Regions from separate parts of the Methylobacillus pratensis genome, predicted to be linked through region 2. Evidence: predicted binding sites of a transcription regulator. Region 2 holds the regulator's gene; each other region holds the start of a gene.
The links. The regulator sigma-54, encoded in region 2, starts transcription at its own class of promoters, with help from an activator protein. The targets are predictions, from matches to a motif close to TGGCACNNTTCCTGCT.
Positions count from the first base shown of each region.

Region 1: a site for sigma-54 is predicted at 4,863-4,878, ahead of ACW4YW_RS02625 (ammonium transporter). Genes of this name have one in related genera too.
Region 3: a site for sigma-54 is predicted at 4,517-4,532, ahead of nirB (nitrite reductase large subunit NirB). Genes of this name have one in related genera too.
Region 4: a site for sigma-54 is predicted at 3,792-3,807, ahead of glnA (type I glutamate--ammonia ligase). Genes of this name have one in related genera too.

Region 1 covers NZ_JBSUSR010000001.1:583,705-591,091, forward strand. The annotation lists gene ispF (2-C-methyl-D-erythritol 2,4-cyclodiphosphate synthase) at 1-175, opposite strand, end outside; gene ispD (2-C-methyl-D-erythritol 4-phosphate cytidylyltransferase) at 172-879, opposite strand; gene ACW4YW_RS02610 (YbaN family protein) at 1,022-1,402, opposite strand; gene ACW4YW_RS02615 (alpha/beta hydrolase) at 1,555-2,499, opposite strand; gene ACW4YW_RS02620 (AraC family transcriptional regulator) at 2,635-3,594, shown strand; gene ACW4YW_RS02625 (ammonium transporter) at 3,616-4,824, opposite strand; gene pap (polyphosphate:AMP phosphotransferase) at 5,061-6,554, shown strand; gene ACW4YW_RS02635 (hypothetical protein) at 6,611-7,282, opposite strand.
Region 2 covers NZ_JBSUSR010000003.1:109,669-117,055, forward strand. The annotation lists gene ACW4YW_RS07900 (KdsC family phosphatase) at 1-271, shown strand, start outside; gene lptC (LPS export ABC transporter periplasmic protein LptC) at 279-1,010, shown strand; gene lptA (lipopolysaccharide transport periplasmic protein LptA) at 1,069-1,575, shown strand; gene lptB (LPS export ABC transporter ATP-binding protein) at 1,664-2,386, shown strand; gene ACW4YW_RS07920 (RNA polymerase factor sigma-54) at 2,406-3,872, shown strand; gene hpf (ribosome hibernation-promoting factor, HPF/YfiA family) at 3,903-4,229, shown strand; gene hprK (HPr(Ser) kinase/phosphatase) at 4,339-5,298, shown strand; gene rapZ (RNase adapter RapZ) at 5,302-6,144, shown strand; gene ACW4YW_RS07940 (PTS sugar transporter subunit IIA) at 6,192-6,602, shown strand; gene ACW4YW_RS07945 (HPr family phosphocarrier protein) at 6,595-6,864, shown strand; gene ptsP (phosphoenolpyruvate--protein phosphotransferase) at 6,909-7,387, shown strand, end outside.
Region 3 covers NZ_JBSUSR010000003.1:284,258-291,644, reverse strand. The annotation lists gene ACW4YW_RS08885 (alginate export family protein) at 1-397, shown strand, start outside; gene cobA (uroporphyrinogen-III C-methyltransferase) at 543-1,295, shown strand; gene ACW4YW_RS08875 (nitrate/nitrite transporter) at 1,360-2,571, shown strand; gene ACW4YW_RS08870 (protein kinase domain-containing protein) at 2,580-4,277, shown strand; gene nirB (nitrite reductase large subunit NirB) at 4,762-7,326, shown strand; gene nirD (nitrite reductase small subunit NirD) at 7,343-7,387, shown strand, end outside.
Region 4 covers NZ_JBSUSR010000002.1:163,701-171,087, reverse strand. The annotation lists gene ntrC (nitrogen regulation protein NR(I)) at 1-518, opposite strand, end outside; gene glnL (nitrogen regulation protein NR(II)) at 574-1,671, opposite strand; gene ACW4YW_RS05425 (DUF4124 domain-containing protein) at 1,724-2,212, opposite strand; gene glnA (type I glutamate--ammonia ligase) at 2,317-3,726, opposite strand; gene ACW4YW_RS05415 (rhodanese-like domain-containing protein) at 3,978-4,433, shown strand; gene aroE (shikimate dehydrogenase) at 4,442-5,254, shown strand; gene mtgA (monofunctional biosynthetic peptidoglycan transglycosylase) at 5,251-5,940, shown strand; gene lptM (LPS translocon maturation chaperone LptM) at 5,997-6,128, shown strand; gene lysA (diaminopimelate decarboxylase) at 6,136-7,386, shown strand.

The sequences.
Region 1 (7,387 bases), on a different contig from region 2:
CGATATCGCCCAATGCAGCCGCCCCGAGCAAGGCGTCGCTGACGGCATGCAGCAGCACGTCGGCATCGGAGTGCCCCTTCAGGCCCTTGGCGAAGGGGATATCCACCCCGCCGATAATGCATGGCCGCCCTTCCACCAATTGATGCACGTCAAATCCGTTTCCTACTCTGATCATGATGTTTTCTGCTCCTTGGCATCTGCAAGCAGAATCGCTTCTGCCAGTTGTAAATCCTGCGGATAGGTAATCTTGAGGTTCCTGAGCTCGCCGGGCACCAGCTTGGGACTGTAGCCGAGCGCCTCCACCGCCTGGGCTTCATCCGTCGGGGCCCCGCCCGCCTGGCGCAACGCCTGTTTCAACAAGGCGTAACGGAACATCTGCGGCGTCTGCGCCTGCCACAACCCTTCCCTGGGCTCCGTATTGGCGACGCGCTGCCCGTCATCGGCGCGCTTGAGCGTATCGGCAAGCGGGATCGCGAGCAGGCCGCCCACGGCATCGTCCTGCACGCTGTCCAGCAAACGGTCCAGCAATGCCATGCTCAATCCCGGCCGCGCCGCGTCATGCACCAATATCCAGTCGTCATCCGCCGCCTGGCGCGCAATCGCCTCCAGCCCGTTCAAGACCGTGACCGCACGGGTTGCGCCGCCCAGCGCATGGATGCACACCTTTGCATCCAGTCCGGTAGCGCTATATTGAGCCCACAGCCGGTCGTCCGGCGCGATCACGACGTGCACGGCACTGATGCGGGGCGCAGCTGAGAAAAGGGACAAGGCATGATGGATGAGCGGCTTGCCGTTCAACGGCAAGTATTGCTTGGGCAATTCGGACCCCATACGGCTACCTGTGCCGGCTGCCGGGATCAGGACATGAAATTTCGACATGGGCCGCATTCTAGCATGGGCCGGCACCAGCGCAGCCCTGGCTCGGAGCAGCTGACAAGCCTGGCAATTCGCTGCCCTGCCGCTGGCAGTACAAAGAGCGCGGCAAGGTCGGGCAATGCCTGGAAGGTTTTGTTGGCCATCATTACTTGCAGGGCACAGGCTCCGGGCGTAGCAACAGCCAGACTGCCACGGTCGCCATGGTGACGGTGACGCCCCATTTCGCCCATAAAGGCGCCGGCGAGAACCAGAGCCCGGTTGCGCTACACGACATCATGAATACCGCGATATATTTCGCCTTGCGCGACACCGCCCCGCGCTCGCGCCAATCTCGGATGTGATGCCCGTATTTGGGGTGGTTGAGCAGGTAATGCTCGAGTTGCGGCCAGCCATGACCGCCCGCCCACGCCGCCAGCAGCACGAACGGCACCGTGGGCATGATCGGCAGGAACGCGCCGATCACGCCGAGAATCAACGCAATCACGGCTAGTAAGCGCCACAACAATATCTTGGTCTGCCTGAGCATAAAACACCTGGAATCCGCAACAACCCGAAGATAGCACGACAACAGAGTCCTAGCCCAGCCCTACGCAGCCCATTGCCAATGCGCTTGGAACCTGCTCAGTTAAAATAAAGCACATCAAGGCGCATTACTGGAGCGACAAGGTCATCCAGACATTACGCCACCAGGTGTTTCTTGTAGAAAGGCACCAATTGTGCCAGCGCCTGGCTGGTAGCTTCTGGCTGATCGTACAAGTCGTAATGGCTTGCCCCCTCGACGACCTGGATGCTCTTCTGACTCGAACGCGCGCGGCCATACAACTCTAAACCATCGCGATAGGAACCGAAGGCGCCGGGTACGCTGCCGATGACGATATGCAGCGGCTGGGTCAATAATACCTCGGCGAAGTGGAAGGCGTCCCAGCCCATGGCCGCGGCGGTGCTGGTAAAGCGCAGCTTATTGGGCGAGCCTGGCTGCTGGCCGCGCGGCGTAGTGTAGTACTGTACGGCCTCAACGATGTCGATGTTGTCCAGCCCGGCTTTCGCACGCTCTGCCTCGGAGTTCGGGATGTAGCCGACGATCAGCGGCTCGTCGCCGCGCGCTTCGGCGGTACGCTGCGTGGCGATGGCGTCCAGCGTCTTGATGGCGGCATCGGGCGTCATGTCGCCTTCGCGCATCAGGCGGCCATAGTTGGCGCCGACAACAGTGCCCACCGCCTTGAAGCGCCGCTCAGTCATGGCGGCATTGACGGCATAGCCGCCGCCACCGCACACGCCCAGCACGCCGATGCGTTCTTCATCCACGTACGGCAGCGTCACCAGGTAGTCCACGGCACAGCGAAAGTCCTCGACGCGGGTGCCGGGATCTTCGCTGAAGCGCGGCTCGCCCCCGCTGGCGCCTTGGGTTGAGGCGTCGAAAGCCAGCGTGATGAAGCCGGCCTGGGCCAGCGCTTCGCCATAGACGTTGCCCGCAGTCTGCTCCTTGCAACTGCTGATAGGGTGGGCACAGACAATGGCCGGGTACTTCCTGCTGGTATCGAACCCGAAGCCATGGGGAAAGCGCAGCGTAGCAGCAACCTCCCAATCGCGGTTCTTGAAGATAACGGATTGTGTTTGTGCCATGGGGAAGCCTCCAAAACGTTGCAAAAGTCGGCGGATGAGAAAAAACATCCTGCATGGGAAAAATTGTAGTTCTTGCCCCGTGAACGAACCATGCTTTAAAGTACCCATTCCTTTTTCATCAGTACGGCCTTGGTGATGGATCCTCTTTCTGACGTACTATCGCTCCTAAAACCTCGCGGGCAATTCTATGCAGGTTTCGATGCTGCCGGAGATTGGTCTTTTAGTTTTCCGCCTCATGACGGAATCAAGTTCACGGCGATAGTAAAAGGCGCTTGCTGGGGCATCACGGAGGATTTGGAATACCCGGTCCGCTTCGAGGAGGGCGACTGCTTTTTGCTGAACAGCAAACGCCGCGTCATATTGTCAACAGACCCGCAATTGCCCCCGGAAGACGGCGGGCACATCATGGAGGCCGTCTCTCGTCACGGAATTGCCGTCCATAACGGCGGTGGGGAGATGTTTCTCATCAGCGGGCGCTTTGCCTTTTCCGGCAATCACGCCGCCGCCCTGTTCGATGCGCTGCCGCCCATCATCAATATCCCCAAGGCATCAAGCCAGGCGGAGGTCTTGCGGTGGTCTCTTGATCAACTTGCCTCGGAATTGCGCCACGCGCAACCGGGTGGGGTACTGATGTCCACTCATCTGGCGCACCTGATGCTGGTCCAGGTGCTCCGGCTGTTCCTGGTGACTTCCAGCGAATTGCCACAGGGGTGGTTCCTCGCATTGACCGACCGGCAGATCAGCCCTGCGATAGGCGCCATGCATGCCGAGCCTGCCCGGCATTGGACGCTGGAAGAGCTGGCGCGGGTTGCAGGCGTGTCGCGCACCGTGTTTGCGCAACGGTTCAAGGCGTTGGTAGGCAGCACCGCCATGGACTATTTGACGCGCTGGCGCATGCTGCTGGCGGCAGACCGCCTACGCTCCGGCAACGAGAGCGTTTCCTCGATCGCCTTCTCACTGGGATACGAATCCGAGAGCGCGTTCAGCACCGCGTTCAAGAGGATCATGTCATGCACGCCGACACAATGCCGGCGCCAGGCATCGTCCCCTCCTGCCGCTGCAAGTGGTCACGACAGCTTGCAGCAAAGCATGTGATGCATTCAATATTAAGGACGCCTACTCATCCTGCCCTGCAGCCAAGTTAGGCGTAGCTGCAATTTTATGGATGGAAAGGTCGGCGCCGTCGTATTCCTGTTCAGCGTCCAGACGCAACCCGACCAGCAGTTTCAATACGCCGTAAACCGCGAAACCGCCTGCCAGCGCAACGGCCAGGCCCAATGCCGTGCCCAGCAGTTGCGACACCAAGCTGACGCCGCCCATGCCGCCCAGCGCAGTTGCGCCGAAGATGCCGGCCGCAATGCCGCCCCAGGCGCCGCAGATGCCGTGCAGGGGCCAGACGCCGAGCACGTCGTCAATCTTCCAGCGGTTCTGCGTCAAGGTAAAAGTCCAGACGAACACCGCGCCCGCCACCAGCCCGATCACCAATGCCCCCAAGGGGTTGACCACGTCCGAGCCCGCGCAAATCGCCACCAGGCCTGCCAACGGGCCGTTATGCACGAAGCCGGGGTCGTTCTTGCCCGCAAGCAATGCCGCGAGCGTGCCGCCGACCATGGCCATCAATGAATTGAGCGCTACCAAACCGGTCACCGCATCCACGGTCTGGGCGGACATGACGTTGAAGCCGAACCAGCCGACCGTGAGTATCCAGGCGCCCAGCGCCAGGAAGGGAATGCTGGACGGCGGGAAGGCATGCAGCCTGCCGTCCTTGCTGTAGCGGCCGATGCGAGGGCCAAGGAGCAATACGGCCGCCAGCGCGATCCATCCGCCCATCGCATGCACGACGACAGAGCCGGCAAAGTCGTGGTAGGGAGCGCCGAAAGCCGCTTCCAGCCAGTCTTGGAAACCGAAATGGCCGTTCCAGGCGATACCCTCGAAGAAGGGGTATACCACGCCGACGATAACAAAGGTCGCGGCGATCTGGGGATTGAATTTGGCCCGCTCGGCAATGCCCCCGGAAATGATGGCAGGGATGGCGGCGGCAAACGTCAGCAGGAAAAAGAACTTTACCAGCTCATACCCGTGGTGCGCAGAAAGCGCTTCCGCCCCTTGCAGGAAGCCCACGCCGTAGGCCACGCCATACCCGATGAAAAAATAGGCGATGGTGGATACCGAGAAATCCACCATGATCTTGACCAGGGCGTTGACCTGGTTTTTGCGGCGCACGGTACCCACCTCCAGGAAGGCAAACCCCGCGTGCATGGCGAGCACCATAATGGCGCCCAGCAATATGAAAAACACGTCATTTCCCGACTGTGTTGAGTCCATGTCATCTCCTCCGTTTATTTTTATCGCGGGAGATAATTAGCAAAAACCGCGCCACTCAACATTTCATTGTTTTTAAAAGGTTTTATAAAGCTCCATAGACAGAAACGCACCAAAGATGAACTGCATACTGTGCATTGCACCAATGCCGTTCAAATACAGCAGGAGCTTTGACACTTGCCCTGAAACTCTGCACCATGAATCAACACCAACTAACAACGCCTTCCAGGAAACCTGCCATGTTTGAATCCGCCGAGCTCGGCCACAGCATCGACGACGACCTTTATAAAAAGGAAGTGCCCGCCTTGCGCGAGGCGCTGCTCGACCTGCAGTTCGACCTGGCGGAATCCAAGGCCTTCCCCGTCCTGATCCTGATCGGCGGCGTGGATGGCGCGGGCAAGGGAGAAACCGCCAACCTGCTCAACGAGTGGATGGACCCGCGCCTGATCCATACTTGCGCCTTCGGTCCCGCCACGGAAGATGAGGCGGAGCGCCCCCGCATGTGGCGCTTCTGGCGCGAGCTGCCGCCCAAGGGCAAAATCGGGATTTTCTTCGGCTCATGGTATACCGCGCCCATTCTGGAAAACCTCTCGGACGGAAAACTGCGCAAGAAGCTCGACAGCCACCTCAGCGACATTGTGCGCTTCGAGCGCATGCTCACGGACGAAGGCGCGCTCGTCATCAAGCTCTGGTTCCATCTTTCCAAAAAACAACAGAAAACCCGGATTGCCGAGCTGGAAGCCAATCCCAAGACCCGTTGGCGCGTCACCGAACAGGACAAGCAGCACCTCAAGCACTATGACGAATTCCGTACCCTCACTGGCCATATCCTGCGCGAGACCAGTACCGCCAACGCGCCCTGGCTGGTCATCGAAGGCTTCAACGCCAATTACCGCAGCCTGACCACGGGCAAATACCTGTTGGAAACCATACGCAACCGCCTGGATAGCAAGGCTCCCCCTCCCCGCAAAGCGGCAGCCCCCGCGCTAGCATTAACGGCGGCGGACGGCCTCAATGTGCTGAACACATTGGACCTGGGAAAATCCCTGGACAAGGACGATTATGAAGAGCGCTTGGAGGAGTACCAAGGCAAGCTCAACCTGCTCACCCGCCATGAAAAATTCCAGCAGATTTCGGTGATCATCGCGTTCGAGGGCGTCGACGCTGCCGGCAAGGGCGGCGCCATCCGCCGCGTCACCCAGGCCATGGACGCCCGGACTTATAGCGTCGTACCGATCTCGGCGCCCTCGGACGAGGAAAACGCCCAGCCCTACCTATGGCGCTTCTGGCGCCAGTTGCCCAGACGCGGGCGCGTCACGATCTTCGACCGCACCTGGTACGGCCGCGTGCTGGTGGAACGAGTGGAAGGGTTTTGCAGCACGCAGGACTGGATGCGCGCCTATGCGGAAATCAACGACTTCGAGGAACAATTGGTCAGCCACGACATCGTGCTAGTGAAATTCTGGCTGCATATCGACCAGGAAGAGCAGCTGGCCCGTTTCAAGGCCAGGGAGGACACCGCATTCAAACGCTACAAGATCACGAAGGAAGACTGGCGCAACCGTGAGAAATGGGACGATTACCAGCGCGCCGTCTGCGACATGATAGACCGCACCAGCACGGAGCAGGCGCCTTGGACCCTAGTCGAATCCAACGACAAGAAATATGCCCGCATCAAGATACTCAAGACCATTTGCGAGCAGCTGGAGCGCAAGCTCGACTCATTGAAATAAGTAGCGCGGCGCATGCGAAAACACGGTCGCCGGAAAAGTACAGCTAGGCTGCCCTCTCAGGCGATATTGTCCGCGCGCTCGATCTGGATGTGGCTGACCGCGTCCGGGTCACCGATCCAGAAATAATAGAACTCGCGCACCACGGCAAGAAACAACCGCTGGGTAGGCTTCATGGTGAAAATGCCGACCGTGGCGTTCACCGCCTGGCGATATACCTTATGGTCGCGTTCGGGCGCATCCCGCAGCTTGAGCAACAGCAGCTTGACCAGCCGCATCCGGGTATCGACCAATGCCTGGTCCGCCCCCTCCTGGCGCAATGCATGGCTATAGGCCTTGAGCGGCCAGGTGTCGGCTACGCCGAACTTCTCGCTGTCCAGGCGCTGCCACAGCGTCTTGAGGTCTTGCTCGACAGGCTGCCACTTGGTCGGGTTGAGCTCGAACTCCTGCCCAGCGTTCAAGGCCGCAATCGCCTTGATGTCGTGATTCCAGAAATGGTAGTACTCGCGCACCACGGAAAGGAAGAACGGCCATTGCTCGCGCTCGACTTCGGTCAGCAGGTGCTCAACGGCTTCACGGTAGATCAGGCCGTCCGCCGGCTGCCCCGCAATGGCAGGCACCAGCGCGAGAAGCCAGTGCTCCCGCTGCATCAGTCCCTCATTGTCGACTCCCTTGTTCTTGAGCAGCTTGAGATAGGCATTCATGGCCTCGCGTTCGCGGATATCGTTCATGGACTTGGTACAACTCGCTTGCGGTCAATTCAGAAAACAGTTTCCAATGGAAACGCCATGGCAGTGTAAGCATATTAGCGGCATCCGCCAAATTAAATTTAGGCT
Region 2 (7,387 bases):
CGACAAGCTCGAGGCTTTCAACGACTTGCTCGAGAAGCAAGGAGTGTCTGCCGAGGAATGCCTGTTCATGGGGGACGACGTGATCGACATTCCGCCCATGCGCCGTGCCGGGCTGGCGATCACCGTGCCGCACGCGATGCCGCTGGTCAAGGAGTATGCCCATTACACCACAGAGCGCCAGGCCGGGTTCGGCGCCGTGCGCGAAGTCTGCGAACTGCTCATGAAGGCGCAAGGCACCTTCGATGCGCAAATGGCCCCTTATTTGAAGTAAGCGAGATATGCAAGGACGTACCAATACCATCCTGTTTCCGCTTGCCGTACTCGGGCTGCTGGCCCTGATTACGCTGTGGATCGACCGCACGGTGCAGCCGCCGGAGCCGCGCGTGGATGGGACGACGCGTCACGACCCCGATTACATCCTGAACAATTTCGTCACGACCAAGACGGATGCGACAGGGTCGATCAGCCATATTCTCAAGGCTTCTGAAATGCGGCATTACCCGGACGACGACACTACCGAGCTGGAAAACCCGCATTTCACCCAGTTTGGCGTCGGCAAGCCCACCACGACGATAACAGGCAAGCGCGGACATGTGTCCAGCAACGGCGAGGTCGTGGAGTTCCGCGATGACGTGCGCGTGGTGCGGCAGGCATTTGGCGACCGGCAGGAAATGACGCTGACGACGGAATACCTGCGCGTGGAGCCGGACAGCGAGATCGCGTCGACCGACCAGCCTGTGGTGATTACGCAAGGGCCGAAAAGCGTGGTGCGCGCGGTCGGGATGGTCTACGACAAGAAGAACCAGACTATCCAGCTCAACAAACGGGTGCGCAGCCATTATGAACGCCCGGCTGCCACTAAGCGCACGAGCAGCAAGCCAAAAGCGGCAAGCAAGACCAGCACGGCAAGCAAGCCTAAGCAGGCGGCAGCCAAGCCTGCGGCTTCCAAGAACAGCAAGACGACATCCGGTAACAGCAAAAATGCCAAGCAGCCCACTAAAACCAAGTAGAACGACATTCTTCAGCGGAGACCCTATGCGCAACCTGCGTTATTCATTATTGCTTGCCATGTTGGCCGGCATGCTGTCTGCAACGGCACATGCCGAAAAGGCCGACCGGGAAAAGCCGATCGAGCTGGAGGCCGACTCCGTGCAGGTCAATGATGCCAAGAAGACCAGCACCTATACCGGCAACGTCATCCTGACCCAGGGCACGCTGGTGATCCGAGGCGACAGGCTGATCGTGCGCGAGGACAAGGAAGGCTTCCAGCACAGCACGTCCTATGGCAATCCCACCACCTTCAAGCAGAAGCGCGATGGCAAGAACGAATACATGGAAGGCAGCGCCCAGCGGATAGAGTATGATGGACGCATGGACAAGGTGCAGCTGTTTACCAAGGCATGGGTCAAACGCGGCGAGGATATCGTGCATGGCGACTACATCATGTATGACGCCAATGCCGAGTATGCGGAAGTCATCAGCGGCGGCTCGCAAGCGGCGACACCTGCAACACCCACTGGCCGAGTGCGGGCCATTATCCAGCCCAAGAAGAAACCCGCGGCAGAAACTCCCTGAGCTTGACGGCTATTTGGAGGGCCTTTGTCTGTATGCGGGCCGAAGGCAACCGCGCTTTATAGAGACGGCATCGATAGATATTGCATAAATGAGTGAATTAATCGTAGAAAGCTTACGCAAGAAATACAAGTCGCGCACCGTGGTGCAGGATATTTCCCTGCAGCTCAACAGCGGCGAGGTGGTCGGGTTGCTCGGGCCGAACGGCGCGGGCAAGACTACCAGTTTCTACATGATGGTGGGCCTGGTGCCCCTAGATGGCGGACGCATATTGCTGGATGGCAAGGATCTGAGCCGGATGCCCATACACCAGCGCGCGCGCATGGGCCTGGCCTACCTGCCGCAGGAGCCGTCGATCTTCCGCAAGATGACCGTGACGGAAAACATCCAGGCCATCCTCGAATTGCAGAACATGACGGCCGAGCAGCAGAAGGAACAGCTTGAATCCCTGCTGCAGGAGCTCCATATCACCCATATACGCAACAGCATGGCGGTGAGCCTGTCCGGTGGCGAGCGACGCCGGGTGGAAATCGCCCGATGTTTGGCGACCAATCCCAGTTTCATCCTACTGGATGAGCCGTTTGCCGGGATCGACCCGATTGCCGTGCTGGACATTCAGAAGATCGTGCGTTTTCTGACCGAGCGCAATATCGGGGTACTGATCACGGATCATAATGTCCGTGAAACATTGGGCATATGCGATCGCGCCTACATCGTGAATGAAGGCCGCGTATTCGCATCGGGGAAGCCCAGCGAGATCATACATAACGAAAGTGTAAGAGAAGTTTACTTGGGCAAGGATTTCCGCCTGTAGTCAACGCAGAATTAGAGAGATGAAACAAAGTCTACAGCTAAAATTTTCCCAGAACCTGGCATTGACGCCGCAGTTGCAACAGTCGATCAAGCTGTTGCAGCTGTCTTCGCAGGAACTCAACCAGGAGCTGGAGTCGCTGTTGCAGGCCAACCCCTTGCTGGAGCGCATAGACGGCCCGGACGGTGCTGCCGAGATGTCCGAAAGCTACAGTCCCGCTCCGGATGCCGCGGTCGCCGCTCCTGCCAGCGAGGCGCCTGCGCCAGCCAGCGAGGAGTTGCCGCGCGTTGACGAATTCGGCGGCGGGGACGATTACTTCGAATCTTTCCAGGGCAGCAACCGCTGGGAAGAGGGCGGCGCCAACAATGACGACGACAACGACTTCAGTTTCCAGGAAGCGGTCAACCTCACCTTGCGCGAGCACCTGCTGAGCCAGATCAAGCTGCTACCGCTGTCAGAACGCGACCAGACCCTGGCGATGGTGCTGGTGGACGCCATCAATGACGACGGCTATCTCGAGCAGTCGCTGGAAGAGCTGGCCGAGCTTCTGCCGGAAGAGCTCGAAATCGACCTGCTCGAGTTGGAAACCGCGCTCAAGCATATCCAGAACCTCGATCCGCCCGGCATCGGCGCCCGTAACCTGGCCGAGTGCCTGGCATTGCAGTTGCGCGCCCTGCCGGCAGATACGCCCTCCGTGGACCTGGCGATCAAGGTTGCCGAGCAACATCTGCCTTTGCTGGCGAGCCGCGATTACACGCGCCTGCGCAAACTGCTGCATTGCGACGACGATGTCCTGAAAACGGTGCAGCAGCTGGTGACCCAACTCAACCCACGCCCAGGCGGCGAGTTCAGCCATATCACCTCGGACCACTACATCCAGCACGAAATCGTGGTGAAAAAGGTGAAGGGCATCTGGATCGCCAGCCTCAATGACGAAGTGGTGCCCAAGCTGCGCATCAATCAGCTTTATGCCGGCATCCTGAAACGTAATCGCGATAGCTCCAGTCAATACCTTATGAGCCAGATGCAGGAAGCGAAATGGATGATCAAGAACATCCAGCAGCGTTTCTCCACCATCCTGCGCGTGTCGCAGGCGATTGTGGATAGGCAGCGCAACTTCTTCGAACACGGCGAGGTAGCCATGCGCCCGCTGGTGCTGCGCGAGATTGCAGACGAGTTGGGCCTGCATGAATCCACCGTGTCGCGCGTGACGACGAGGAAGTACATGCTCACACCGCGCGGCGTGTACGAGTTGAAGTATTTCTTCGGCAGCCATGTGGCGACGGAGTCGGGAGGGGCGTGCTCCGCCACGGCGATCCGCGCGTTGATCAAGCAGATGGTGAGCGAGGAAAACCCGAAGAAGCCGCTGTCTGACAACCAGATTACCGACATCCTTGGCAAACAAGGCATAGTTGTTGCAAGAAGAACCATAGCGAAATACCGCGAGTCTCTACAGATACCCGCGGCCAACCAGCGCAAGTCGCTTTGATTTGCGCGTTTTTCAAGTAAGGAGAGCGTTATGAATTTGCACCTGACCGGACATCACCTCGACGTTACCCCAGCCCTGCGCGAATATGTGCAGTCCAAGCTGGCACGACTCAGCAATCACTTTGACCATGTGATTGACCTCAAGGTCACGCTGAGCGTGGAGAAACTGGTGCAAAAGGCGGAAGCCACCCTGCATGTGCCGGGCAACGACCTGCACGCGGAATGCGGGGCGGAAAGCATGTACAGCGCGATTGACTCGCTGGCTGACAAGCTCGACCGCCAGGTAGTGAAACATAAGGAAAAAGTCAGCAACCACAACCAGGCATCCGGAGGTTTGAAGCACCAGGTGGTCGAGTAATCTTTTAGCGAAATGCTGCAAAAGAGTGCCAAGTCCGGTTTTCATGCATGGATTTGGCGCTCTTGCAGCAAATCCTTCCGCTTATTCATTCCCAAGGTATTAAGCACACATGGCTGAAATCAGTGTTACCCAGCTTTACAAGGATACGCGCCGCAAGCTCAAGCTGAAATGGGTAGCAGGGTTAGCCGGCGGCGATAACCCCCTGACCAGTGAAACCGTGACCAAGCCATCCCTGGCGCTGGTTGGTCACCTGAATTTTGTGCATCCCAACCGCGTGCAGGTGCTGGGTTGCGCAGAAATGGATTATTTACGCAGTCTCAAGGCGCGCGAGTTGTTCCAGGCCATCAAGAACCTGTTTTCCGCCGACTTGGCGGCGATCATTGTTGCAAATGGCGAAGAAGCGCCGGATGAACTGGTGGCCGCCTCCGACGAGTTCAGCACCCCCTTGTTTACCTCCCCGTTGCGCAGCCCCGGCCTCATGGACGTGCTCAGCCATTATCTTGCCCAGGCGGTGGCGATATCGGAAAGCCTGCACGGCGTGTTCATGGAAGTGCAGGGCTTCGGCCTTATGATCAAGGGCACGCCGGCAATCGGCAAGAGCGAGCTGGCGCTGGAATTGATTTCCCGCGGGCATCGCCTGGTCGCCGACGATATTGTCGACTTCTACCGTATCGCGCCGGACCGGCTGGAAGGGCGATGCCCGCCGCTGCTGCAGGACTTCCTTGAGGTGCGAGGGTTAGGCGTGCTCAATATCCGCGCCTTGTTTGGCGACAACGCCGTCAAGCCGACCAAGCCGCTCGACCTGATCGTGCAACTGGAAATGGCCGATACCATGGTGCCGCTCGACCGGCTCAAGATCAAATCCCAGCATGAAAAAATCCTCGAGGTCAAAGTTCCCAAGGTGGTGATCCCGGTAGCTGCCGGGCGCAATATCGCCGTGCTGGTGGAGGTTGCGGTGCGCAACCACATGCTGCTGCTGCGCGGCATCAACGGCACCAAGCAGTTCATGCAGCGCCAGCACCGCGAGATGGCACGCACTTCCCGCAAACTCAAATCGCAGGCGGAATAGGCCATGCAGCTTGTGATCGTCACCGGTCTTTCGGGTTCAGGCAAGAGCATCGTACTCAAGATGCTGGAGGACAGCGGCTACTATTGCATCGACAACCTGCCTGCCACCTTGCTGCACCAGGCTTCGGAGCACCTGAGCCAGGGAAACCACGAACGGGTGGCGATCAGCATCGATACCCGCAGCGCCTCGCTCGAGGCACTGCCCGGCAACATCCGTAAGCTCAAGGGCGAGGGCATCGAAGTGCAGGTGTTGTTCTTGGAGGCCAATGTCGAGACCCTGGTCAAGCGCTACAGCGAAACGCGCCGGCGCCATCCGTTGAGCAGCGACACCAGCACCCTGGCCGAAAGCATCAGCCACGAGCGCCATTTGCTGGAGCCGCTGGTGGACATGGGGTTGCGCATCGATACCAGCAGCCTTAGCGCCAATGCCTTGCGCAACTGGGTCAAGGAATTCGTGACGCAGAAGAACGGCGAACTGATCCTGCTGTTCTCCTCGTTCGGCTTCAAGCACGGTATCCCGTTGGATGCGGATTACGTGTTCGACGTGCGTTGCCTGCCCAACCCCTATTACGACCTGGAGCTCAGGCCGCAAACTGGTCAGGACAAGCCTGTATGCGATTTCCTCGAAGGCCACGACAGCGTGCACGGCATGTACGACGATATCCGCGGTTTTATCGAGCGCTGGCTGCCCAGTTTCATTGCCGACAACCGCAGCTACCTGACCGTGGCGATTGGCTGCACGGGCGGCCAGCATCGTTCGGTCTATTTCGCAGAGCGCCTTGCGGCGCATTTCCGTCACCAGCAATACCGCGTGCTGGTACGGCATAGGTCACTGGAGAAAAACTAGGCTGGCATCGCCGGCCGGAAAGCTCCTGAGGATACGGGATACAAAGCATGATAGGTATACTCATCATTGCCCATGGAACGCTGGGCGAAAGCCTGATTCACTGTGCAAGCCACGTCATGGGTTCGCGCCCGCCGCTGTTGAGGCAGCTAGGCGTCGGCACTCATGACGACCCGGGCGGGCTGCTGCCGCAGGCCCAGCAAATGATCAGGGAGCTGGACGAGGGGCAAGGGGTGCTGATACTTTCCGATATCTACGGCGCCACGCCCTGCAACCTGGTGACGAAGTTGCTGATCCCGGGCCATGTCGAAGGTGTGGCCGGGGTCAACCTGCCGATGCTGGTGCGCGCGCTCACCTACCGGCAGGGCAACAGCATCATGACCCTGGTGGAGAAATCCATCAGCGGTGGGCGTGACGGGGTGGTACATTTTTCCAAGGACGCATGTAAGCATCATGATTAAACAAGAAATAGAAATCATCAACAAACTGGGCTTGCACGCCCGCGCTTCGACCAAGCTTACGCAGACGGCCAGCCAGCATGCCTGCGAAATCTGGATCGAGCGCAATGGCAGGCGGGTCAACGCCAAGAGCATCATGGGCGTGATGATGCTGGCGGCGAGCAAGGGGAGCAAGGTGACGCTTGAAACCAACGGCAGCGACGAGCAGGCCGCCATGGACGCCCTCGTGAAGCTCATCAACGACCGTTTCGGCGAGCCGGAATAACCGTCCCGACCATGTTTTTCCTCCCCCCTCAGGAATAACCTTCCATGGCCCAGAGCAGCAAGGTCAGTTTCTCCATGCACGGCGTCGGCGTGTCGGGCGGCATCGCCATCGGCAACGCCCACCTCGTCACCAACGCCTTGGTCGAGGTGGTGCATTACCAGATCCCGAAAAAGGCGCTGGTCGCCGAAATCATCCGCTTCGAACAAGCGCTGGAACGCGTCAGGCACGACCTGGAAACGGTGCGCGAGCAATTGCCGGCCAACGCGCCGGCCGAGCTGGCGGCCTTCATCAACACGCACTTGATGATCCTGGCCGACAAGCACTTGTCGGAAGAGCCCAAGGCCATCATCGAGCAGGAACTGTGCAATGCCGAATGGGCATTGAAGCAGCAGATGCACGAGCTGGTGGCGCAATTCGAGCTGATCGAGGACGAATACCTGCGCGAGCGCAAGCAGGACGTGGTGCAGGTGGTGGAGCGCATCATCAAGGTCTTGCTTGGGCATCCCAGCGAGGCGGTGCGCCC
Region 3 (7,387 bases), 170 kb from region 2:
GTCCAGCAACAGCGGACGTTACGCCTTCCAGACCCCGTTCGGCACCAACCACCTGTTCCAGGGCTGGGTGGACAAGTTTCTCACCACGCCGTTGGAAGGCATCAAGGATACGTTCGTCACCGCGACCTACAAGATCGGCGACTTCCAGTTTTTTGCCGATTATCACGTCATCAAGTCGGATGGCCGCTTCAATACCGTGGGCGGGGGTTTCGGCGACAAATACGGTACGGAATGGAATGCCGCCGTCACCTATAACGTCAACGCGCACCTGATGACAAAGCTCGAATACGGCAAGTATTCCGAGAAGGATCAATACACCGCCTTGCCAGGCAACAATGCCGCGGGCCGGGTGCGCGACACGGAAAAACTCTGGCTCACCATGATGTACACCTTCTGACATCAGGCGAATATTGCCAGGATGGCTAGTTCATCCTGGCAACTGGCTACCGGGCCGGAGAGGACCACATGGAAGCTCCATATGCAAATCAAGTTGATGACGTTGAACAGCTTTTATTGAAGTACTTTTGAAACAGGCGAGAAACATGGCAGGAAAAGTTTATTTGATAGGTGCCGGGCCCGGCGACCCGGAGCTCATGACACTGAAGGCGGTCAAGGCCATGCAGCAGGCCGAGGTGATCCTCGTGGACGACCTGGTCAACCGCGAAATCCTCCAACATGCGCCGCAAGCACGCGTCATCGAGGTCGGCAAGCGCGGCGGCTGCAAGTCCACGCCGCAACACTTCATCAACCGCATGATGGCGGCATTGGCGGAACAAGGCCAGACCGTTGCCAGGCTGAAAGGCGGCGACCCCTTCCTGTTCGGCCGCGGCGGCGAGGAAATGCTGGAGCTGCGGGCCGCAGGCATCGAGGTGGAAGTAATTCCCGGCATCACCAGCGGCATCGCCGTGCCAGCCACCCTGGGCATCCCGGTCACCCATCGCGCCTACACGCACGGCGTGAGCTTCGTCACCGGCCACCTGCAAGACGGCGAGAGCGGACAGAACTGGAAAGCCCTGGCGCAAAGCGGCACCACGCTGGTGATCTACATGGGCATGAAACACCTCGCCGGCATCACCAGCGAACTGCTGGCCGCAGGCATGTCGCCGGATACCCCGGCGGCGGCGATCCAGAACGGCTCCCTCCCCCAGCAGCGGCACGTCACCAGCACATTGTCCTTGCTGGCAGCGGCAGTACAACAGGCAGGCCTGGCGAGCCCGGCCATTATCGTGGTCGGCGACGTGGTCCGGCTGGCCAACGGCAAAGAGCTGCTGCAATCCGTTTCAATCGCGGCATAGACAGGACGACAGTACCGCAATCATCCACGGCTGGCGTTCTCCATCCCTTACTCAAGGAAATATCATGCAAAAAAGTTTTTGGCAGGCAGGACATAAACCGACCCTGTTCTCCGCTTTCCTCTACTTCGACCTCAGCTTCATGGTCTGGGTGCTGCTGGGCCCGCTGGCGGTGCAGATTGCCGCCGACCTGACCCTGTCCCCGGCACAGAAAGGCATGATGGTGGCCACGCCGGTATTGACCGGCGCCCTGCTACGCCTGGTCATGGGCGTGCTGGTAGACCAGATCCAGCCGAAAAAGGCCGGACTGATCGGTCAATTGATCGTGCTGGCGGCCCTGGCCTTCGCCTGGCTGCACGGCATCCACTCCTACCAGCAGGCCTTGCTGTTGGGCGTATTCCTGGGCTTTGCCGGCGCTTCGTTCGCCGTGGCCCTGCCGCTCGCTTCGCGCTGGTATCCTCCCGAGCACCAGGGCACCGCGCTGGGTATCGCAGGGGCGGGCAATTCCGGCACCGCCCTCGCCGCCCTGTTCGCCCCGGGCCTTGCGCTCGCCTTCGGCTGGAATAACGTCTTCGGGCTGGCATTGATCCCGCTCGGCATCGCATTGGCCGTCTACGTGCTGTTCGCCAAGGACGCGCCCAACCCGCCGGCGGGCAAGTCATTGAGCCAGTACCTGGCGGTGCTCAAGGACAAGGATGCCTGGTGGTTCATGTTCTTCTACAGCGTCACCTTCGGCGGTTTCGTCGGCATGGCCTCCTCGCTCACCATCTACTTCAACGACCAGTATGGCCTGGACCCGGTGCATGCGGGCTATTTCACCGCAGCCTGCGTATTCGCGGGCTCCTTCGTGCGCCCGATCGGCGGCAACCTGGCTGACCGCATCGGCGGCATCCGCACCCTGAGCGCCATGTATATCCTCGCGGCGGCCTTCCTGTTCATCCTCAGTTTTGGCCTGAAGCAGCAACTGGCAGGCCTGGCGGTCGTGGTACTGGCGATGATCTCGCTGGGCATGGGCAACGGCGCGGTGTTCCAGCTCGTGCCCCAGCGCTTCCGCAAGGAAATCGGCGTGATGACCGGCCTGATCGGCATGGCAGGCGGCATCGGCGGCTTCTACCTGGCTTCCAGCCTGGGATACTCCAAGCAAGCCACCGGCAGCTACCAGCTCGGCCTGGCCATGTTCGCCAGCCTGGCGGTCGTCGCCCTGTTCGGCCTGACCATGGTCAAGAAGCGCTGGCGCACCACCTGGGGCTCTGCCGCCGTCACCAGCGCCAGGGTATAGTGAGCCGCATGGCGCTGGAATTCACCACGGGCTCGAGCTCGGTCACCGGGCAGCGTGAACGCAACGAGGACTTTGCGGGCATGGTGACGCCTGCCGGCGCAGTCCTCGACGTCAAGGGCGCTATCTTTGCCGTTGCGGACGGCGTCAGTGGCAATGCCGGCGGGCGCGAAGCCGCCGAAATGACCGTGCGCAGCCTGCTGACGGACTATTACGCCACCCCTGATACCTGGGAAATACCGGCGGCGCTGGACAAGGTCATCGCGGCCGCCAACCGCTGGCTGCTGTCGCAGGCATCCCAGCACCGTGAAATGGCGGGCATGGCAACGACGCTGTCGCTGCTGGTATTGCGCGGCCAGCGCTATTATTCGGGACACGTGGGCGACAGTCGCCTGTACCGTCTGCGCGCGGGCAAACTGGAGCTGCTCACCACCGACCATGTCTGGGACAGGCCGGATATGCGCCACGTGCTCAAGCGCGCGGTCGGCCTGGACCAGCAGCTCAGCGTGGACTACGCGGAAGGCGGCATACAGGCCGGCGATGTCTACGCCTTGATGACCGATGGCGTCTGGGCCGCCCTGGAGCAGCCTGTCATTCACCATACGCTGGGGCTATACGACCATCCGCAGCGCAGTTGCGACGAACTCACGCGCCTGGCGCTGGCGGCCGGCGGCAGCGATAACGCCACGGTAGTGGCGGTACGCGTGGCCAAGCCGGGCGAGGAAACGCTCACCGACCACCTGGCGGCAGGCCGCCAACTCGCATTGCCACCCAAGCTCAAGCCCGGCGACCATCTTGATGGCTTCGAGATACTGGAGCTCATGCACCAATCCCGCGCCAGCCTGGTGTATAAAATCAGGCATCGCCAGAGCGGCCAGCTGTGGGTGCTGAAAACCCTGCAGCCTTTGCTGGCCGAGGACCGCGAGAGCTGCCAGGGCCTGCTCAACGAGGAATGGCTCGCCAAGCGCATCATGTCGCAACACCTGCCGCAGGTGCTGCCGCTCGATGCCGGTCAGCGCAGCAAGCTCTATTACGTCATGAGCTGGCACGAGGGTGCGACCCTGCAATATCGCCTGCAACACGGGCACCACTTCACCACGGCCGGCATCACGCGTATCGGGATAGAGATGCTGCGCGGGTTAGGCGCCCTGCACCGGCTGCATATCCTGCACCGCGACATCAAGCCCGCCAACCTGCATATGGGCAAGGACGGCCGCTTGCGCATCCTCGATCTCGGCGTCGCCTCCAGCGGCCACCAGGCGCAGGAGGCGGCTATGTCCAACCCCGGCACCCCCAGCTTCATGGCCCCGGAATTGTTCGATGCCGGGCAAGCTGCCTCCGTGCGCAGCGACCTTTTTGCGGCGGGCGTCACGCTCTACCACCTGCTGACGCGCAAATATCCTTACGGCGAGATCGAGCCGTTCCAGCACCCGCGCTTCGGCGATCCCGTGCCGCCCACGCGCTACCGCCCCGACATCCCCGGCTGGCTGGAAAACATCATCCTCAAGGCCGTGGCACGCAACCCGGTCTCGCGCTTTGAGACTGCGGAGGAAATGCTGCTGGCATTGGAAATCGGTGAAATCCGCCCTATCCTGCCGGTACAGCGCACCCCGCTGCTCGCGCGTGCACGGCTGCAGCAATGGCAGTGGCTGGCAGTTTGCTCGCTGCTGGCCAATGTGATCATGGTCTACCTGCTGTTTATTTCCTGATGACGCACTGCCTTTGACCAGTCCGCCCAGCTCACAGATAAAAACAATTCTTATTACTAAAAGGTCAACTCTGGTGCAATTCCTTACCCGTGCGTCATTACCGTGCGCAATCCTGATCTTGCATGCCTGCGCCGGCGCCTCTCCAGATTAACCAATGCATAGCGGGCAAGCGGGAAAACCCATATAGGAAAAGGGCTTAACCGGGTTGCTCCAATTGATGGCCAGGGCACATGGCGTGTTGGCATGCCCGTTGCTTATCTAGCAGTAAATCTCGTTTATTACGATGAGTATTTTTTTAGCAAGGGGGTTTCCGTAGTCAGGAAATCCTTTTGTGGACAACGGCGTCCATAGCTTGTTTACGCACTGCCCCAGGCAGTCGTTGCGCAAGCCATGGACGCCGTTTTTGTTTTTGGGCTTACGCAACGGCAATGCATGGACATGGCAGACGAGCGCCGCATGCTTGCACCTGATAGGAAACACTACGATGAATGAACACACCCGCATAGTGGTCGTCGGCAACGGCATGGTGGGACATTATTTTGTGCAGGAGCTGGTCAAGCGCCACCCCGACCTCGCGGCAGCAAACCTGCAGGTAACGGTATTGGGCGAGGAACCGCGCCCCGCTTATGACCGCGTGCACCTATCCAGCTTCTTCTCGGGCAGCACGGCTGAAGACCTGTCGCTGGTCGAGGCCGGCTTCTATGACCGCCCCGGCCTGCAATTGCGCCTGAACGCCCGCGTGAGCCACATCGACCGCCACCAGCGTAGCGTCAGCCTGACCGACGGCACTGCCCTGGCCTACGACAAATTGGTATTGGCCACCGGTTCCGTGCCTTTCGTGCCGCCCGTGCCCGGGCGCGAGCGCGAGAATTGCTTCGTCTACCGCACCATCGAAGACCTGGAAGCCATGACTGCGGCAGGCGCGACGGCCAAGAGCGGCGTCGTGGTCGGCGGCGGCCTGCTGGGCCTGGAGTGCGCCAAGGCCCTGCGCGACATGGGCCTGGACACCCACGTGGTGGAATTCGCCCCGCGCCTGATGGCGGTGCAAGTGGACGAAAGCGGCGGCCGCGTGCTGCGCACCAAGATCGAGGAACTGGGCGTGCACGTGCACACCAGCCGCAATACCGTCAATATTACCGACGGTGCCACCGCCCGCCACCGCATGGTGTTCTTCGACGAAACCTGGCTCGAGACCGATATGATCGTGTTCTCCGCCGGCATCCGTCCCCGCGACGAGCTGGCGCGCGAATCCGGCCTGGCGATCGGCGCGCGCGGCGGCATCGCGATCGACGAGTTCTGCCGCTCCAGCGACCACGATATCTACGCAATTGGCGAGTGCGCCAACTGGAACGGGCAGATGTACGGCCTGGTCGCTCCCGGCTACGACATGGCGCGCATCGCCTGCGCCCATCTTTCCGGCGATTCCGCCGCGACTTTCCAGGGTGCCGACATGAGCACCAAACTCAAGCTCATGGGCGTGGATGTCGCCAGCGTCGGCGACGCGCATGGCGAAACCCACGGCGCGCGCAGCTACCAATACCTGGACGAAGTGCGCAAGATCTACAAGAAGATCGTCGTCAGCGAAGATGGCAAGAAGCTACTCGGCGCGGTGCTGATCGGCAATGCCGATGAGTACGGCACCCTGCAGCAAATGACGGTCAATGCAATGCCCTTGCCGGAAAACCCCGAGTTCCTCATTCTGCCCGCCAGCGACGGCAAGGAAAAACCCGGCCTGGGCGTGGACGCCTTGCCCGACCATGCCGTCATGTGCTCGTGCAACAACGTCACCAAGGGCCAGATCGGCGATGCGGTCGCCAACGGGGCCTGCTCCATCGGCGAGATCAAGGCTTGCACCAAGGCCGGCACCGCCTGCGGCGGCTGCGTGCCGTTGGTCACCCAGGTGATGAAGGCGCAGATGGTCAAGCTGGGCATGACAGTGAACAACCACTTATGCGAACACTTCCCCTATTCGCGCCAGGAGCTTTACCACCTGGTGCGCGTGGGCCAGATCAGGACTTTCGACGAACTGCTGGCAAAACACGGCAAGGGCCTAGGCTGCGACATCTGCAAGCCCACCGCCGCCAGCATCCTCGCTTCCTGCTGGAACGACTTCATTCTCAAGAAGGACCTGGCATCGCTGCAGGACTCCAACGACTATTTCCTCGGCAATATCCAGAAGGACGGCAGTTATTCGGTGGTGCCGCGCATGCCCGGCGGCGAAGTCACGCCAGACGGCCTGATCGCGATCGGCCAGGTTGCCAAGAAATACGGCCTCTACACCAAGGTCACCGGCGGCGCACGCGTGGACATGTTCGGCGCGCGCGTCGAGCAATTGCCGCATATCTGGGAAGAATTGATCGCTGCCGGCTTCGAGTCCGGCCATGCCTACGGCAAGTCGCTGCGCACCGTGAAAAGCTGCGTCGGCTCCACCTGGTGCCGCTACGGCGTGGACGACAGCGTGGGCCTCGCCGTGCAACTGGAGAACCGCTACAAGGGCCTGCGCGCGCCGCACAAGATCAAGTTCGGCGTCTCGGGCTGCACGCGCGAATGCGCCGAGGCACAAGGCAAGGACGTGGGCGTGATCGCCACCGAGAACGGCTGGAACCTCTACGTTTGCGGCAATGGCGGCATGAAGCCGCGCCATGCCGAACTGCTCGCGAGCGACCTGAGCAAGGAAGAGCTGGTCCGCATGATAGACCGCTTTTTGATGTTCTACATCCGCACCGCCGACCGCCTGCAGCGCACCAGCACCTGGCGTGACAACCTCGAAGGCGGGCTGGACTACCTCAAGGACGTGGTCATCAACGACTCGCTGGGCCTGGGAGCGGAACTGGAAGCACAGATGCAGCATGTGGTGGACAACTATCAGGACGAATGGAAGACCGCCGTCACCGATCCCGAAGTACGCAAGCGCTTCCGCAGCTTCGTCAACAGCATGGCTGGCGACGCCAATATCGTCTTCGTCAAGGAACGCGAACAAATGCGCCCCGCCACGCCACAGGAAAAACAGCAGGCGAAGGTCATTCCCATCCTCGCGCTGGCCGAATAACCAACGGAGCAACACCATGAGCCAATTACAACAAAGCGCTTCATCCAGGAGCGCAATCGAG
Region 4 (7,387 bases), on a different contig from region 2:
ACCAATTCCTTGCCGGTACCGGATTCTCCATTGATCAAGACGGTGGAGTGCGAGCGGCTCAAGCGGCCGATGGCGCGAAAGACTTCCTGCATGGCAGGCGCCTGGCCGATGATTTCCGGCGTTTCTTCTTGAATCACGACTTCCGTGGCCTGGCGCATGCTCTCATCGACGGCACGGCGGATGATTTCAATGGCCTGGTCTACGTCGAAAGGCTTGGCTAGGTACTCGAATGCACCGCCTTGAAAGGCGGCAACCGCACTTTCCAAATCGGAGTAGGCCGTCATGATGATGACGGGAATATCTGGATGTCTTTGCTTCACTTCGTGGAGAAAGTCCAGGCCGGAGCCATTGGGCATGCGGATGTCGCTGACAATGACTTGCGGCTCTTCCCTGTTGAGGGCATTCAGGGCTTCTGGTACGGATGCGAAAGTCTTGAAATCCATGTCTGTGCGGGCCAGGGCTTTTTCGAATACCCAGCGTATGGATTTGTCGTCGTCTATGATCCAGATCGGTTTCATGATGGTTACCTGTGTAGTCTGTCTTGGTATTAAAAGTAATTGTTATTGTGTGAATCTATTGTCTTGCAATGTAAGACTTCATCGCCGTGCTTTCAATTGGCAGCAATATGGTGAAGCTGGTGTGGCCAGGCTCGCTTTCACACTCGATCATGCCGTGGTGCTGGGTGATGAAGGTCTGGGCCAAGGTCAGGCCGAGGCCTGTGCCGCCATCGCGGCCTGATACCAACGGATAGAAAATACGTTCGCGGATGTCAGGCGGGATGCCGGGGCCGTTGTCGATGATCTGCAGCTTGATGGCGACCCGGTAGCGTTTCTTTGCCAATGTGACTTGGCGGGCGGCACGGGTGCGCAGGACGATCTCCGGCGCTTCCGCCCCGGGGTTGTTCTGCATGGCTTGCACGGCGTTGCGGGCAATGTTCAGGACCGCCTGGATGAGTTTCTCGCGATCCCCGATCAGTTCCGGCAGGCTGGTGTCGTAATCCCTGCGGATATGGATGCCGCGGGGCGACTCAGCCAGCAGCAGGCTGCGCACGCGCTCCAGTACTTCGTGGATATTGGTAGGCTCGTATTTCGGTACGCGGTGCGGTACCAGCAGCCTGTCCATCAGCAATTGCAGCCGGTCGGCTTCCTTGATGATGACCTGGGTGTATTCGCGCAGGCTGACTTGTGGCAATTCGTGTTCCAGCAATTGCGCCGCGCCGCGCAGCCCGCCTAGCGGGTTGCGGATTTCATGGGCCAGGTTGCGCAAGAGCTCGGCATTAGCTTGTTGCTGGATGAGCATGCGCTCTTCACGCGCGATGCGAAGCTGTTGATCCATATGCTGGAACTCGAGTACCAGGCAGGCCGGCGCCAGTTCCACCGGCGTTACCGTGCAGGTGACGGCGAAAGATTGCTGGCGCAGCGTGGTGATCGGGAACTCGTGCTCGCGGAATGGGCTATGGTGCTTGATCGCATGTTCCATGGCCGAGTCGAGGATGTCGCAACCGGGAAATACGTGTGACACAGGCAAGCCTGCGATTTGCTTGGCACTGATGGCAAACAGCACTTCGGCACCTGGGTTTGCATAGACGACGCGACGTTGTTTGTCGAGCAGGATAACCGCAGTCGATAGATGTTCCAAGCCTGCGAATGAGGGGGGGATTTTATGTTCCATGGCTTGTGTTAAGCAAAAGCCAGGCCAATTGCTTTAACTGAGCCGAAGCCTTTTATTTAAAAGCTTCCAGCTCTTTTTGCAAAAGCTGCACATTACGTTCATGTGCATCGACGTCGGCCTGCAATCGCTGCATTTTTTCCTCAAATTTTGCGACGTTGCGATAAGTTTTTCCGTTGGCGCCACGGTATACCTCAGGTTTGGACTCGCCTTCGGCATAGGCTTTCTTGGCTTCTTCCAAAGCCGCTTTTTCTGCTTCCAGCTCCTCCAGCAGGATCTTCTTGCGTTGATCGTCACGCTTTTTCTGCGTTTGGCTGTCGACGCGCGGGAAGTTGCTGGGCGTCGCCTGAGGCTTGGATTTGGGAGCTGGTGTCGCAGCTGGGGGCGGCGGGTCTATCTCCAGCTTGATGGCCCCTTTGCTGGGGACGTTGGAGTAGGTGACATGGCCGTTCTCATCGACGCTTTTATAGATTTCGGCATGGGCGCTGCCACAAGTGACTGCATATGCAAGCCAAGTAAAAAGGGACAGGCGAATTCTTTTCATGAGATTCAGTGTAGAGCAGAAGTCTGGTGCAGGCAATTGCCGCCGAGGCGGATTCTAGGCATAAAAAAAGCGGGTTTCCCCGCTTTTGTTATGCAATGCGCTGATTAAACGCTGTAGTACAAGCTGAACTCGATCGGATGCGGAGTTTGACGCAGCTTGGTCACTTCTTCCATCTTCAGGTCGATGTAGGCATTGATCCAGTCGTCGGAGAACACGCCGCCGCGGGTCAGGAACTCGCGATCCTTGTCCAGGGCTTCCAGCGCTTGCTCCAGGGAAGAGGCGACAGTTGGGATCGCTGCATCTTCTTCTGGTGGCAAGTGGTAGAGATCCTTGGTGGCAGGCTCGCCGGGGTGGATCTTGTTCTGCACGCCGTCCAGGCCGGCCATCAGCAAGGCACTGAATGCCAGGTATGGGTTGGCGGTTGGGTCAGGGAAGCGTGCCTCGATACGGCGCGCTTTGTCGGATTGCACGAAAGGAACGCGGATGGACGCGGAGCGGTTCTTCGCGGAATAAGCCAGCTTCACAGGGGCTTCGAAGCCAGGTACCAGGCGCTTGTAGGAGTTGGTGCCTGGGTTGGTGATAGCGTTCAAAGCGCGAGCGTGCTTGATGATGCCGCCGATATAGTAGAGCGCGAATTCGCTCAGGCCGGCGTAGCCGTTACCTGCGAACAGGTTCTTGCCATCCTTCCATACGGATTGGTGCACGTGCATGCCGGAACCGTTGTCACCGAAGATAGGCTTGGGCATGAAGGTGGCTGTCTTGCCGTATGCATGCGCCGTATTCAATACGACGTACTTGAGGATCTGGGTCCAGTCGGCGCGTTGAACCAGGGTGCTGAACTTGGTGCCGATCTCACATTGGCCGGCAGTCGCGACTTCGTGGTGGTGAACTTCGACAGGCACACCCAGCTCTTCCAGGGCTACTACCATGGCGGAGCGGATATCGTGCAGGGAGTCGATGGGAGGCACAGGGAAATAGCCGCCCTTGACGCCTGGACGGTGGCCGGTATTGCCGCCTTCGAACTTCTCGTTGGAAGCCCATGCGGCCTCTTCGGAGTTGATCTTGACGGAGCTGCCGCTCATGTCCACGGACCAGTTGATGGAGTCGAAAATGAAGAATTCTGGCTCTGGGCCGAAGAAGGCCGAATCACCGATGCCGCTGGACTTCAGGTAGGCTTCGGCGCGCTTGGCAATGCTGCGCGGGCAACGGTCATAACCCTTGCCGTCGGTGGGGTCCACGACGTCACAGGTGAGGAACAGGGTGGGCTCGTCCATGAAAGGGTCGATGTTGGCAGTCTCTGGGTCTGGGATCAGCAGCATGTCGGATGCCTGGATGCCCTTCCAGCCTGCAATGGAAGACCCGTCGAAAGCGTGGCCTTCAGTGAACTTGTCTTCGTCGAATGCGGAAATCGGCACGGTCACGTGCTGTTCCTTGCCCTTGGTGTCAGTAAAGCGAAAATCGACAAACTTGATGTCGTTTTCCTTCACAAGCTTTAATACGTCGGCCACCGCCATTTGATTCTCCTAGCTCTTTTTGGATTAAGAAGTTAATTAAGCACTATGCTTTGACACTAAGGTGAAGCAGGAACTGTGCCATTGAATTCGCGCAAATTCCCATTTTCACACATAAGGTTATAAAAGAGAAACGCTATGTGTGCACCAAAATATTGCGTTCACTCGGTTTTGTGCACCATACTTGTGCATTGGGAGATGTGGCAAAATTTAACGCTATACTCCGCATTTCTGAGAGGGAAAAGGAGAGAACAATGGAAACGTTGAGTGCCATTTTGCAGAATGCAAAACAGCGTGCCGAGCAGCACGGGCTTCCCTATGCCGGAGCATTGACGCCACAGGAGGCGCAGAAAGTCCTGGAGCTAGCTCCGTCGGCCAAGCTGGTGGATGTGCGCACCAAAGCGGAGCTTGAATTGGTGGGTCGCGTGCCCAATGCGACGCACATCGAATGGGCGTTTTATCCCGGCATGGTGGCTAACCCGGATTTTCTGTCCCAATTGGACAAGCAGGTCGACCACGAGGCATTGGTGATGTTCCTCTGCCGTACAGGCGGGCGTTCCCACAATGCGGCCGTCGTGGCCGCTCAGGCCGGATATGCCGAGGCCTACAACGTGCTCGAAGGTTTTGAAGGCGAGTCCACGCCAGACACCAAGCAACGCGGCAGGATCAATGGCTGGAAGGCTGCCGGCCTGCCTTGGACCAACGCCTGAGGATTTGCATGGATCGTTATGCCGTGATCGGCCACCCGGTGGAGCACAGTAAGTCGCCCTTGATTCATGCCGCATTCGCGCAGCAGACGGGACAGCAGATCGAATACAGCAAGGTGAAGGCGCCCTTGGACGGGTTTGCTGCCACTGTGGCTGGCTTGCAGGCCCAAGGATATGGCGGGGCCAATGTCACCGTCCCGTTCAAGTTCGAGGCCTATTCATTGGCAACCGAATTAAGCGAACGAGCGCGTGATGCCGGCGCGGTGAATACGCTGAGCTTCAAGGATGGCGGCATCCATGGTGACAATACGGATGGAATCGGCCTAGTGCGCGACATCCTGCAAAACCTTGAGTTTTCCCTGGCAGGCAAGCGCGTGCTGCTGCTGGGAGCAGGAGGCGCCGCTGAAGGCGTATTGGGGCCGTTGCTGCATACATATCCGGCATTGCTGTGCATTGCCAACCGCAGCGTGGAAAAGGCCGAGGCGATGGCAGCGCGTGTCAGGCCTATTGATGCCGTGCTGGAAGCATGCAGTTTCGATGCCTTGGTCGGCAAGGCGTTCGACGTCGTGATCAACGCCACCTCTAGCGGCTTGAGCAACGAGCGGCTGCCTTTGCCGACAGGATTGTTTGCCGCTGATGCCTTGGCGTACGACATGATGTATGGGCGCGAAACGCCTTTCATGCAGTATGCCCGTGAAGAGGACGTACATAAAATTGCCGATGGGCTGGGCATGCTGGTGGAGCAGGCGGCAGAAGCTTTTTATATCTGGCGCCAGGTGCGGCCGGATACCTCATCCGTGATTGCCGCATTGCGGGCATCATGATCAGGCGGTTGTTGTGGCGCGGGTTGCTGCTCGCCCTGGTGCTGGTGGTGCTGTACCAGCTTTGGATATTCATGCATATCCTCTGGTGGGTAGAGCATAACCCCTCAAGCAGCGCTTTCATGCGCACCAGTTTGGCGACGTTGCGACAAGACAACCCCGATGCGACCCTCAAGCATCAGTGGGTGGAGTATCAGAAGATTTCCCGCAACCTCAAGCGTGCGGTGATTGCGTCCGAGGACGCCAAGTTCGTCGGCCATGAGGGGTTTGATTGGGACGGTATCCAGAAGGCGTATGAAAAGAACTGGCAAAAAGGCAAGATCGTCGCGGGCGGGTCCACCATCAGCCAGCAACTTGCCAAGAACCTGTTCCTTTCCACCGGGCGCACGCCCTGGCGCAAGCTGGAAGAGGCCGTGATCACCTGGATGCTCGAGCGCATGATGAGCAAGCGCAGGATTTTCGAGATTTACCTCAATGTGATCGAGTGGGGCAATGGCGTGTTCGGCGCCGAGGCTGCTGCGCGGCATTACTACAAGACCAGCGCCGCCAGCCTGAGCGCCGCCCAGGCCGCCAAGTTGGCGGCGATGATCCCGAATCCGCGCTATTACGACAAGCATCGTGAAGCGCGTGGCCTGATCCGCAAGGCGGGCATCATCGAAGCGCGCATGCGCTACGCGGAAGTGCCCTGACGGCATTGCCGAAGCCGCGATGGCCTTGTGTTAAAATAAGCTCTTTGAATCCAAATATGATGCGCCTCTGCTTCCTGATCCTGATTGCAAGCCTGACCTTGGCCGCATGCGGCACCAAGGGCGACCTTTATATCCCGGAAAAGCAGTACCCGCAGGAACCGCAGCCGCAACAACAACCTTCCCGATGAGTTGTCCGTGAATCCATTTCAGTTGAAGAATGGCATCCTGCATGCCGAAAACGTACCGTTGACCCGTGTTGCAGCAGAGTTCGGCACGCCGAGCTACGTCTATTCCCGTGCCGCCCTGGAGAGCGCCTATACCCGTTTTGCAGCGGGGTTTGCAGGCACGGCCCATCTTGTCTGCTTCGCGGTGAAGTCCAACCCCAGCCTCGCGGTGCTCAACCTGTTCGCCCGCCTGGGCGCCGGCTTTGACATTGTCTCCGGCGGCGAACTGGCGCGGGTGCTGGCTGCAGGTGGAGACCCTGCGAAGGTGGTGTTCTCCGGCGTGGGCAAGACCGAAGTGGAAATGCAGGCCGCATTGGATGCAGGCATTTTCTGCTTCAATGTGGAATCTGCCAGCGAGCTGGACCGGCTCAATGACGTTGCTGGCCGCTTGGGTAAGACGGCGCCGGTTTCATTGCGCGTCAACCCGAACGTGGACGCCAAGACGCATCCTTACATTTCCACCGGGCTCAAGAACAACAAGTTCGGGGTCGCGTATGAGGATGCCTTCAGCCTGTACAAGCATGCAGCCAGCTTGCCCAATATTGCCGTGCATGGCGTGGATTGCCATATCGGCTCGCAATTGACCGAGCTGTCGCCGTTCCTCGATGCGTTCGACCGGGTATTGGCGCTGGTGGATCAGCTGGAAGCCGAAGGCATCAGGATTGAGCATATCGATCTCGGCGGCGGTATCGGCATATGCTATGCCGACGAGACGCCGCCTGACTTTGCAGCGTACGCGGCCGCCATGCTGCAAAAGCTGGGCGACCGCAAGGTCAAGCTGGTGTTCGAGCCTGGGCGTGCGCTGGTGGGGAACGCCGGCGCGCTGATTACCAAGGTGGAATACCTCAAGCATACCGAAGCCAAGAACTTTGCCATTGTGGATGCCGCCATGAACGACCTCATGCGCCCGGCGCTCTACGATGCCTATCATGAGATCGCAGCAGTTGAGCCTGCAGCGGATCAAGTTGCTGCCCGGGTTTACGAGATTGTAGGCCCGGTTTGCGAAAGCGGCGATTTCCTCGGCCATGACCGCAAGCTGGCATTGCAGCAAGGCGACCTGCTTGCGGTGTTGTCCGCCGGTGCCTACGGCATGAGCATGAGCTCCAACTACAATACCCGCCCCCGCGCTGCTGAAATCATGGTGGATGGCGACAAGGTGCACCTGATTCGCGAGCGCGAGACCATCGCGCAACTGTTCGCCCTGGAAAAGATTCTGGGCTAAA